DNA from 2 places in the Pseudomonas sp. RSB 5.4 genome. Region 1 is predicted to be linked to the other one. Evidence: riboswitches for the same ligand, from Rfam matches in the RefSeq annotation. Region 1 holds a riboswitch; the other holds the start of a gene.
The links. Region 1 has a riboswitch for cobalamin ahead of cobW (cobalamin biosynthesis protein CobW). Riboswitches for the same ligand answer to the same signal wherever they lie in the genome.
Positions count from the first base shown of each region.

Region 2: another riboswitch for cobalamin. It lies ahead of cobO (cob(I)yrinic acid a,c-diamide adenosyltransferase); the one in region 1 lies ahead of cobW (cobalamin biosynthesis protein CobW).

Region 1 covers NZ_CP146986.1:1,849,146-1,853,959, forward strand. The annotation lists gene cobN (cobaltochelatase subunit CobN) at 1-2,192, opposite strand, end outside; gene cobW (cobalamin biosynthesis protein CobW) at 2,196-3,266, opposite strand; cobalamin riboswitch at 3,364-3,577, opposite strand; cobalamin riboswitch at 4,502-4,723, shown strand.
Region 2 covers NZ_CP146986.1:217,843-222,656, reverse strand. The annotation lists gene cbiB (adenosylcobinamide-phosphate synthase CbiB) at 1-157, opposite strand, end outside; gene bluB (5,6-dimethylbenzimidazole synthase) at 154-804, opposite strand; gene V9L13_RS00980 (cobyrinate a,c-diamide synthase) at 852-2,201, opposite strand; gene cobO (cob(I)yrinic acid a,c-diamide adenosyltransferase) at 2,198-2,809, opposite strand; cobalamin riboswitch at 2,890-3,120, opposite strand; gene V9L13_RS00970 (hypothetical protein) at 3,285-3,869, shown strand; gene V9L13_RS00965 (sorbosone dehydrogenase family protein) at 3,936-4,814, shown strand, end outside.

The sequences.
Region 1 (4,814 bases):
AAACTCGACTGCGCGCCCTTGCCGTCGCCACGCGGAATGCGCAGCAAGGCCAGCAACGTATCGATGCGCAAACGTCCGGTCGGCGACTCGCCGAAAATGTGCAGGCCATCGCGAATCTGCGATTCCTTCAGGTCACATAAATAGGTGTCCAGACGCGGCAGCCAGATCGCTGCATCGGCGTCGCTGTCCAGACCGGCGTCGAGTTGCAGTTCGCGGTCGATCTGCGTTTCGCGCACCAGTTGCAGAATGTCGCGCTGCAACTCCCGCGCACGACGCGGATCGAGCAGTTGCGCCTCGTAATATTCGTCGGCCAGCAGCTCCAGATTGCGCAACGGGCCGTAGGTTTCGGCGCGGGTCAGCGGCGGCATCAGGTGGTCGATGATCACCGCTTGCGTACGCCGTTTGGCCTGGGCGCCCTCGCCCGGGTCATTGACGATAAACGGATAGATGTTCGGCAGCGGCCCGAGCAACGCGTCCGGCCAGCAATTCTCCGAAAGCCCCACGCCCTTACCCGGCAGCCATTCGAGGTTGCCGTGCTTGCCGACGTGAATCACCGCGTGGGCACCGTAGGTGTTGCGCAGCCAGAAATAGAACGCCAGATAACCGTGCGGTGGCACCAGATCCGGGTCGTGGTACACCGCGCTCGGATCGACCTGATAACCGCGCGCCGGTTGAATGCCGACGAAGGTCAGGCCAAAACGCAGACCGGCGATCATCATCCGTCCGTCACGGCACATCGGATCGTTTTGCGGCGCGCCCCAGCGTTCCAGCACTGCCGCGCGATTGGCTTCCGGCAGCGCGTTGAACATCGCCAGATAGGCGTCCATCGCCAAGCTTTGCTGGCACGGACGCAGGTCAATGCTATCGAGGTCATTGCTGACGCCGCCGAGCAATTGCTGGATCAACGCGGTGCCGCTGTCCGGCAACTCAGCGGCCAGCGGAAAACCTTCCGCCTGCAACGCCCGCAGGATATTCAACGCTGCCGCTGGTGTGTCGAGACCGACGCCATTGCCGATCCGACCATCGCGGGTCGGGTAGTTAGCGAGGATCAGCGCGATGCGTTTTTCCGCGTTCGGCAGCCGCGCCAGATCGCTCCAGCGCCGGGCCAGTTCGGCGACGAAATCCATGCGCTCGGGTTGCGCCCGGTAGCAGACCACGTCGGACTGACTGCGCTCACTGCGCCAGGCCAGATCCTTGAAGCTGATCGGACGGCTGATGATGCGCCCATCAAGTTCCGGCAAGGCGATGTGCATCGCCAGATCCCGTGGCCCGAGGCCCTGCTCGCTGTCGCGCCAGCCCGGTTCGTTGTCTTGGGCGCAGATCGCCTGAATCACCGGAATATTGCGCCGGAACGGCCGCAGGTGCGGGGCTTCCGGACTGGATTGCGCGAAGCCGGTGGTGTTGAGAATCACCGCCGCCTCGACCTCATCCAGCCAGTCCTCGACCACACTCAGGCAGCCGGGTTCTTTCAGGCTGGCGACGGCAATCGGCAACGGATTAAGCCCCGCCGCCTGCAAGCGCTGGCAGAACACATCGATGAACGCGGTGTTGGCCGCTTGCAAATGCGAGCGATAAAACAACACCGCCGTCACCGGGCGACCCGGCTGCCAATCGGCTTGCCAGTCGCTCAGTGCGGCGGTGTTTTTCTGTGGGTGGTAAATCGCCGTACGCGGCAGCGCTTGCGGCTCGCCCCAGGCGTAATCCCGCGCCAGCCAGCGGTTGGCCAGACAACGAAAGAAATCCAGCGCATTGCCCATGCCGCCCTGACGCAGGAACTGCCAGAGGCGGTCGCGATCTTCGGCGGGCACGGTGCTCAGGTCGCTGAGTTCCGGGTCGGGACGGTCATCACCGGGCACCAGAATCACCTGCACGCCGCGCTCGGACAATTCCACCAGACGCTCGACGCCGTAACGCCAATAGGCGATGCCGCCGTGCAGCGAAATCAGAATGACCTTGGCGTGACGCAACACCTCATCGACATACAGATCGACCGAGGCGTGATTCTGCACCTGCATCGGATTGGCCAGGCGCAGGCTCGGGTAATCCTCGGGCAGTTGCTGCGCCGCTTCGGCGAGCAGCGCCAGGCTGGAATCGCCGCTGCACAGGATCACCAGCTCGGCGGGGGTTTGTCCAAGGTCGGCAATGTTGTCATCCGACACGAAACCGCCGGGCTGGGTCCTGAGCAGGTGCATGGCTTAAACGCTGAGCGCGGCGCGCAGTTGCGCTTCGAGTTGCGCAGCGTCGAGTTCCTGACCGATCAGCACCAGACGGGTGACGCGCGCCTCGTCAGCGCCCCACTGACGGTCGAAGTGCTTGTCGAAACGCGTGCCCACGCCCTGAATCAACAGGCGCATCGGCTTGTTCGGAATCGCCGCGAAGCCCTTCACGCGCAGGATGCCGTGCTTGACCACCAATTGCGTCAGCGCGTCGAGCAGCAGGCTTTCGTCGGCTTGCGGCAGTTCGATCGAGATCGAATCGAAGGCGTCGTGATCGTGGTCATCGTGATCGTCATCACCGTCGTGGTGGTGGTCGTGATGACTGTGGCGGCTGTCGATGTGTTCTTCAGAGCCGGCGCCGAGGCCGATCAGCACGTCCAGCGGCAGGCGACCGTTGCTGGCTTCGATGATTTTTACTGCGGGCGGCAGTTCTTCGGCGACTTCCAGGCGTACGCGAGCCAGATCTTCCGCGCTGGTCTGGTCGGCCTTGTTCAGGATCACCAGGTCGGCGCTGGCCAGTTGGTCGGCGAACAACTCATGAAGTGGCGATTCGTGATCGAGGTTCGGATCGAGTTTGCGCTGGGCATCGACCTGATCCGGGAACGCGGCAAACGTGCCAGCGGCCACGGCCGGGCTGTCGACCACGGTGATCACCGCGTCAACGGTGCAGGCGCTGCGGATTTCCGGCCACTGGAACGCTTGAACCAGCGGTTTTGGCAGGGCCAGGCCAGAGGTTTCGATCAGGATGTGGTCGAGATCGCCGCGACGGGCGACCAGTTCGCGCATCACCGGGAAGAATTCTTCCTGAACCGTGCAGCACAGGCAGCCGTTGGCCAGTTCATAGACGCGGCCGGTGGCTTCTTCTTCGGTGCAGCCGATGGTGCATTGCTTGAGGATTTCACCGTCGATGCCCAGTTCGCCGAACTCGTTGACGATCACGGCGATGCGACGGCCCTGAGCGTTGTCGAGCATGTGTCGCAGCAAGGTGGTTTTGCCCGAGCCGAGAAAACCGGTGACGATGGTGACGGGGAGTTTGGCCAGTGTTTTCATCGGATGCCCTTTGGCAAGGTGGCGGGCATACGGGACGAGATCCGCTGCGAACGCGCGCGCGGAAGAATTCGCCACCGGATCACCCCGCCCGGTTGTAGTGAGAAATCTGTGACGAGGCAGGTCTCCTGGCTGACGGTGTTCAGGCCTTGGGCCCGGCATTCGCTGCGCCTTCCCGCTGGCTCTGTGGATTGAGCTGGCAGTGGCGTGGCAACGAATTTCACCGTTCACAGTTGCGGGGGCAGCCGCGGCTTTGACCGCGTTCCCTTCTTAGCTTCGGCGTGGGCCGAAGAACCTCGAAAGCGCAAGGCTACGCATGGCTTGAGGATGGGTCAATGTTTGGATTGGGGGCATATCCGTTTCTGCGGGTGTCGCCGCTGGCGGTTTCGCTCTTACAGCGAGTCACCTTTTCCAAACGCCGAAAAGGTAACCCAAAAGGCTTTGCCCCGGCGTACGGCACTTCGCTGAGGCTCAGTGTTCCCTCGCTACGGTGCCCATCAGGGGGCATCGCCTCCGGTTTGCTTCGCTGCACCTCCTCTCGATGGATGCGGCTTCGCCGCATGGCGCTGCGCGCCTACCCCCCTGATGGACACCTTCGCTCGGCCTGCCGAAGGGGCTGAAGATCAAAAGCCACATCAAAAGCCACATCAAAAACCAAAGCCAAAGCAGATCAAAAGATCACAGCCTTCGGCAGTTCCTGCATGGCACTGGATGCATTCAGTTAGAAATTGGTCGGCTGACAGGCCGCCTTCGCGAGCAAGCCCGCTCCCACAGTTGGGCCAGGTGCATCAGCAAGAGATTGGTCGGCTGACAGGCCGCCATCGCCAGCGGGCTGGCTCCTACAGTCTAGATTGCGTGCAGCCCTGCGGCGAAGCCGCCCCACTCAACACAATGAGCGTTAGCTCGAGTACCGCTTTTGATTTTGATCTGAGGGCCCGTCGGCAGGCTGAGTGGAGGGATTTATCCGGGGGTGGGAGCGTAGCGACCGTTTGGCGCAGCCAAACACAGCGAGAGGAGGTGCAGCGAAGCAAACCGTAGGCGCTGCCCCCCGGATGAATCCCGGAGCGAAGGAACCCGAGCCTAGGCGAGGGCCGAACGTCAGGGCATAGACCTTTTGGTTACTTTTGGGGCGTTTGCCAAAAGTGACCCGCCGTAAGGGCGGAACCCTAAGAGGCCGTTACCGCAGCAACGGATATACCCACCCCACTCAATTGACTCAAATCCCCAACCCATGCTCTCCTACACAACTTGTTACGGGTGCCCTTCACAGGGTGAAACGGGAAACCGGTGAATCATGTGCTTTACTCAAAGCCATGTCAGTCCGGTGCTGCCCCCGCAACGGTAAGCGAGCGAAGCGTCAAATCCACTGTGCCGTACGGCATGGGAAGGTGATGCTTGCAGGTCGGCCTGACGCCAACCCCTCGTGAGCCCGGAGACCGGCCCGCAACACACAGTGCGCATTTTGCGTCGCTGAACATAACAAACCCGCGGTGGGCGGGCGCTGTTCGAACCTCTGCGTGCCCGACTCGCAGGGGTTTTCATGCGCTCTAT
Region 2 (4,814 bases), 1.6 Mb from region 1:
TGACCCCGTGACTGCGCCAGCCACGCCCGCCCGCATTGAAACGGCGCTCGATGCGCCCGGCAAAATTGCCGAACGCCACCAGCGGATGCCAGCGTTTCGGTTCACCCAGCAGCGCATCCAGCGCGACCGCGGCGACACTCAACAACGCCACACTCATTGACTCACTCCCCAATAATTTTCGTACAGCAACTCATTGAGCGGGCGCGCCTGCGCCCACCCTTCGAGTACCAGCATCGGCGCCGGATAGAATTCCTTGACCGGGCCCAGGCACAACACTGCCAGCGGCTTGGCCCCGGCCGGCAACTGCAGCAGATCGGCCAGTGCCTGCGGTTCGAACAGTGAAACCCAGCCCATGCCCAGTCCTTCGGCGCGGGACGCCAGCCACAAATTCTGGATCGCGCAGGACAGCGAAGCCATGTCCATTTCCGGCAGCGTACGACGACCGAAAATGTGTTTTTCGCGATCATCCATCAACGCTGCGACCAGCACTTCGGCGCAGTCGTTGATGCCTTCGACCTTGAGTTTCATGAACTCATCGCTGCGCTCGCCGAGGGCTTCGGCGGTGCGGATGCGTTCTTCTTCGACGAGATGCTGAATCTGCCCGCGCAAGGCGCGATCGCTGATGCGGATGAAGCGCCACGGCTGCATCAGGCCGACGCTGGGCGCCTGATGCGCGGCTTCGAGCAGGCGGCGCAACAGCTCTGGCTCGACCGTGCCGCCAGTGAAGTGGCGCATGTCGCGGCGTTCGGCGATGGCTTTATAGATCGCTGTGCGCTCGGCCTCGGAATATGCGTTGTCGGTCATGGCCTCTTCGCGAGCAAGCTCGCTCCCACATTGGACGGGGTGCTTGCTCAAGAAACGCGATCCCCTGTGGGAGCGAGCTTGCTCGCGAAGGCGACCTTGAGGTCTGGCGCAAATAATGCGGCAATCGCAGTCGGATTCGACGGAAAGTAGAAATGCACGTACGACGCAGTCATCCGCCCCTCCCGATAAACCGCCTCCGCCCCGCGCCCGCCATTCGGACTCAGGCCTCGGGCAATCGGCGTCAGCTCGGTACTGGTCAGGGAATGGTGATAGGTGTGACCGCGCAACGAACCTTCCGGCAAATCCACCGCTTGCAGTGCCAGTGCCGCCAGACGTTTTTGCATCACCGCCTCACCGCGCAGCAGCCCGACCAGTTCGGCACGGGTGCCGTCAACGTCGGTCAACGCGTCGAGCAGATAGAGCATGCCGCCGCATTCGGCGAGCAACGGCTTGCCGGCGGCGTGGTGCGCACGGATCGCGTCGAGCATCGAGGTGTTTTGCGCCAGCGCGACATGGTGCAATTCCGGGTAACCACCGGGCAGATACAGACTGTCGGCCTCGGGCAGTTGGGTATCGCGGATCGGCGAGAAGAAGCTCAACTCGGCGCCCATCGCCCGCAGCAGATCGAGACTGGCGCCATAGGTGAAGGCAAAAGCCTCATCGCGAGCGACAGCAATGCGCACGCCGTCGAGCAGCGGTTCAGCAGGGATCACTTCGGGCGCGGCGAATGCCACGGCCGGTGGCAGCGCTACCTCGCAACTGCTGGCCAAGGCTTCGGCGGCGGCGTCGAGACGCAGATCCAGATCATTCAGTTCACTGGCCTGCACCAGACCGAGATGGCGGCTCGGCAACTCGATCCCGGTTTCCCGGGACAATGCGCCGTACCAGCGCAAACCTTCGGTGAGGCTGCCTTCGAGCAATTGCGCATGACGCAAAGTGCCGACACGGTTGGCCAGCACGCCAGCGAACGGCAGATCCGGCTGATAACGCGCCAGCCCCAGCGCCAACGCGCCAAAGGTCTGGGCCATGGCGGTACCGTCGATCACGCCGAGTACCGGCACGCCGAAATGCCGCGCCAGATCGGCGCTGGACGGCGTGCCGTCGAACAGGCCCATCACGCCTTCGATCAGGATCAGATCGGCTTCGGCGGCGGCTTCCCACAACAGGCGGCGGCTTTCTTGCTCGCCGACCATCCACATGTCCAGTTGATACACCGGCGCACCGCTGGCGCGCTCGAGAATCATCGGGTCGAGAAAGTCCGGGCCGCACTTGAACACGCGCACCTTGCGCCCCTGGTTGCGATGCAAGCGAGCGAGCGCGGCAGTGACGGTGGTCTTGCCCTGACCGGAGGCCGGCGCGGCGATGAGTACCGCCGGGCAGTGACGTGGTTGATTCAAAGTTCGACGCCTTTCTGCGCTTTGATGCCGGCCTGGAAGGCGTGTTTGAGCATGCCCATTTCGGTGACGGTATCGCCCATCTCGATCATTTCCGGCTTGGCCGCGCGACCGGTGACGATCACGTGTTGCATCGGCGGACGCGCCTGCAAGTCACTGAGCACCTGATCCAGATCGAGGTAGCCGTGCTTGAGCGCGATATTCAGCTCGTCCAGCACCACCAGGCCAATCGACGGATCGCGCAGCAACTCGCGGGATACGGCCCACGCGGCTTCGGCGGCGGCGATGTCACGTTGGCGGTCCTGGGTTTCCCAAGTGAAGCCCTCGCCCATCACGTGAAAGCGCACTTGCTCGGGGAAGCGGCGGAAGAACAGTTCTTCGCCCGTGCTGTTGCGACCTTTGATGAACTGCACCACGCCGCACTGCATGCCGTGGCCCATGGCGCGGGCGAGCATGCCGAACGCCGAGCTGCTTTTACCTTTGCCATTGCCGGTCAACACCAGCACCAGGCCGCATTCGTCAGGCGAATTGGCGATGCGTTCGTCGATCACGGCTTTTTTGCGCTGCATACGCGCCAGATGGCGTTCGTCGCGCTCGGGGGAATCGGTCATGGGGGAGCTCTCCGTTGAGGCTGGATAACGGCGGGCAGGCACAAGAATAGACGGCAAAAAGCCTGGCATCGCCCACCGTGATGCCGCTGGATGGATCAGGCCGGTCTCCGGGCTCATGAGCGGCGAATCGCCTGACTGCGCGCCTTCCCGCGTCGTCGACACAGTGGCTCAATGCACAGTTTTCACTCATTTACCGTTGCGGGGGCAGCGCCGGGATCGTGATCGTTCTTCGCCTGAAGACAACCCTCACCGGCTTCCCTGTTTCACTCTGTCGACACAGGTCACAGAGCACCTGAAACAAGCCGCGAAGGTTAGAGGGTTGGGGGTGGAGCGTCAATTAAAGAGGGGGCCCTCGGGCGAATAACTGCCGCCGATCAATTATCTGACGCCAATCTTGTGCCACACTGAGACAAGTGATATCAAAGAGCCATGCTTTTGGTTGAAAAAGCACATCACAACAATAAGGATGATGACGATGCAAGGCATGATCATCAGCAACCCGCGCCTGGAATTCCTGCGCCCGATGCTTGAACGCTGGTTTGACTGTATCGACCGCTACAACGCTGTACGCGGCGACAACGACACCCCTTACTGGCATGACGAGAAAGCCAATCTCGGACTGCTCTCCGCGGCGGCATGGATGGCCGAGCTGGTAACCCTTTGCGATACCGCCACCCGCAAACAGAACGAGGACGGCGAACGCAACGCCCGCGCCGACCTGTTCATCGCCGGGGCCGAAGACCGCGCCTACCTTCAGGCGACCCAGCGCTGGCCGCGAGTCAACAACCTCAACCTGACCCAGGCTCTGCTGGAGATCACCAGCGACGCCAAACGCATCAGTTTTGCCAGCGACCTCAAGCTCGGCTGCCTGTTCGTCGCCCCGCAGAAGGCCCAGCACAGCGCCAGCCCCGAAGAGTTGCAGGACATGGTTGACGACCTGCAAAAGGAACACTGCTGCGCAGTAGCCTGGTATTTCCCCTATGCCTACCGCAAATTGCGCAGCGAAGCGGGCAACTATCACCCGGGCATCGCCGTGCTGTTCAAAGAGGCCCGCGGTTGAGCGGTTGAACCATCGGGTGCGCGCGCTCCTCTATGATTAGGCATGCATTCATAGGGAAGATCAGTAATGCGCAAAACCCAACTCGCTCTCGTCATCGCCCTCGCCGGAGGGCTCGCCGCCTGTGGTGAATCCTCCAGCCTGCAAGTTTCCGACGGCACCGGCCCGTCACCGAAACTGCCTGAACCGAACAAAACCCTGATCCCGACGGTGAACATCGCCCCGGCGATCGGCTGGCCCGCCGGCGGCAAACCGACCGCTGCAGCCGGCACGCAAGTGGCAGCGTTTGCCGAAGGCCTCGACCATCCGCGCTGGCTCTATGTCCTGCCCAACGGCGACGTGCTGGTGGCGGAAACCAACGCCCCACCGAAACCCGATGACAGCACCGGCATTCGTGGCTGGGTGATGAAGAAAGTCATGGGCAAGGCCGGTGCTGGCGTGCCGAGCCCGAACCGCATCACCCTGCTGCGCGACGCCGACCACGATGGCGTGGCCGAAACGCGCACGGTGTTTCTACAAAACCTCAATTCGCCGTTTGGCATGACCCTGGTCGGCAATGACCTGTACGTCGCTGACACCGATCGCCTGCTGCGCTTCCACTACGAACCCGGCGCGACCGAGATCAAGACGCAGCCGATCAAGGTCACCGACCTGCCGGGCGGCACCCTGAACCACCACTGGACCAAGAACGTCATCGCCAGCAAGGACGGCAGCAAGCTTTACGTCACCGTCGGTTCGAACAGCAACGTCGGCGAGAATGGTCTGGATAAAGAAGAAGGTCGCGCAGCGATCTGGGAAGTCGATCGTGCCACCGGCAACCACCGGATTTTCGCCTCGGGCATCCGCAACCCCAACGGTCTTGCCTGGGAACCCACCACGGGTGCGCTGTGGACAGCGGTGAATGAGCGTGACGAAATCGGCAGCGACCTGGTGCCGGACTACATCACC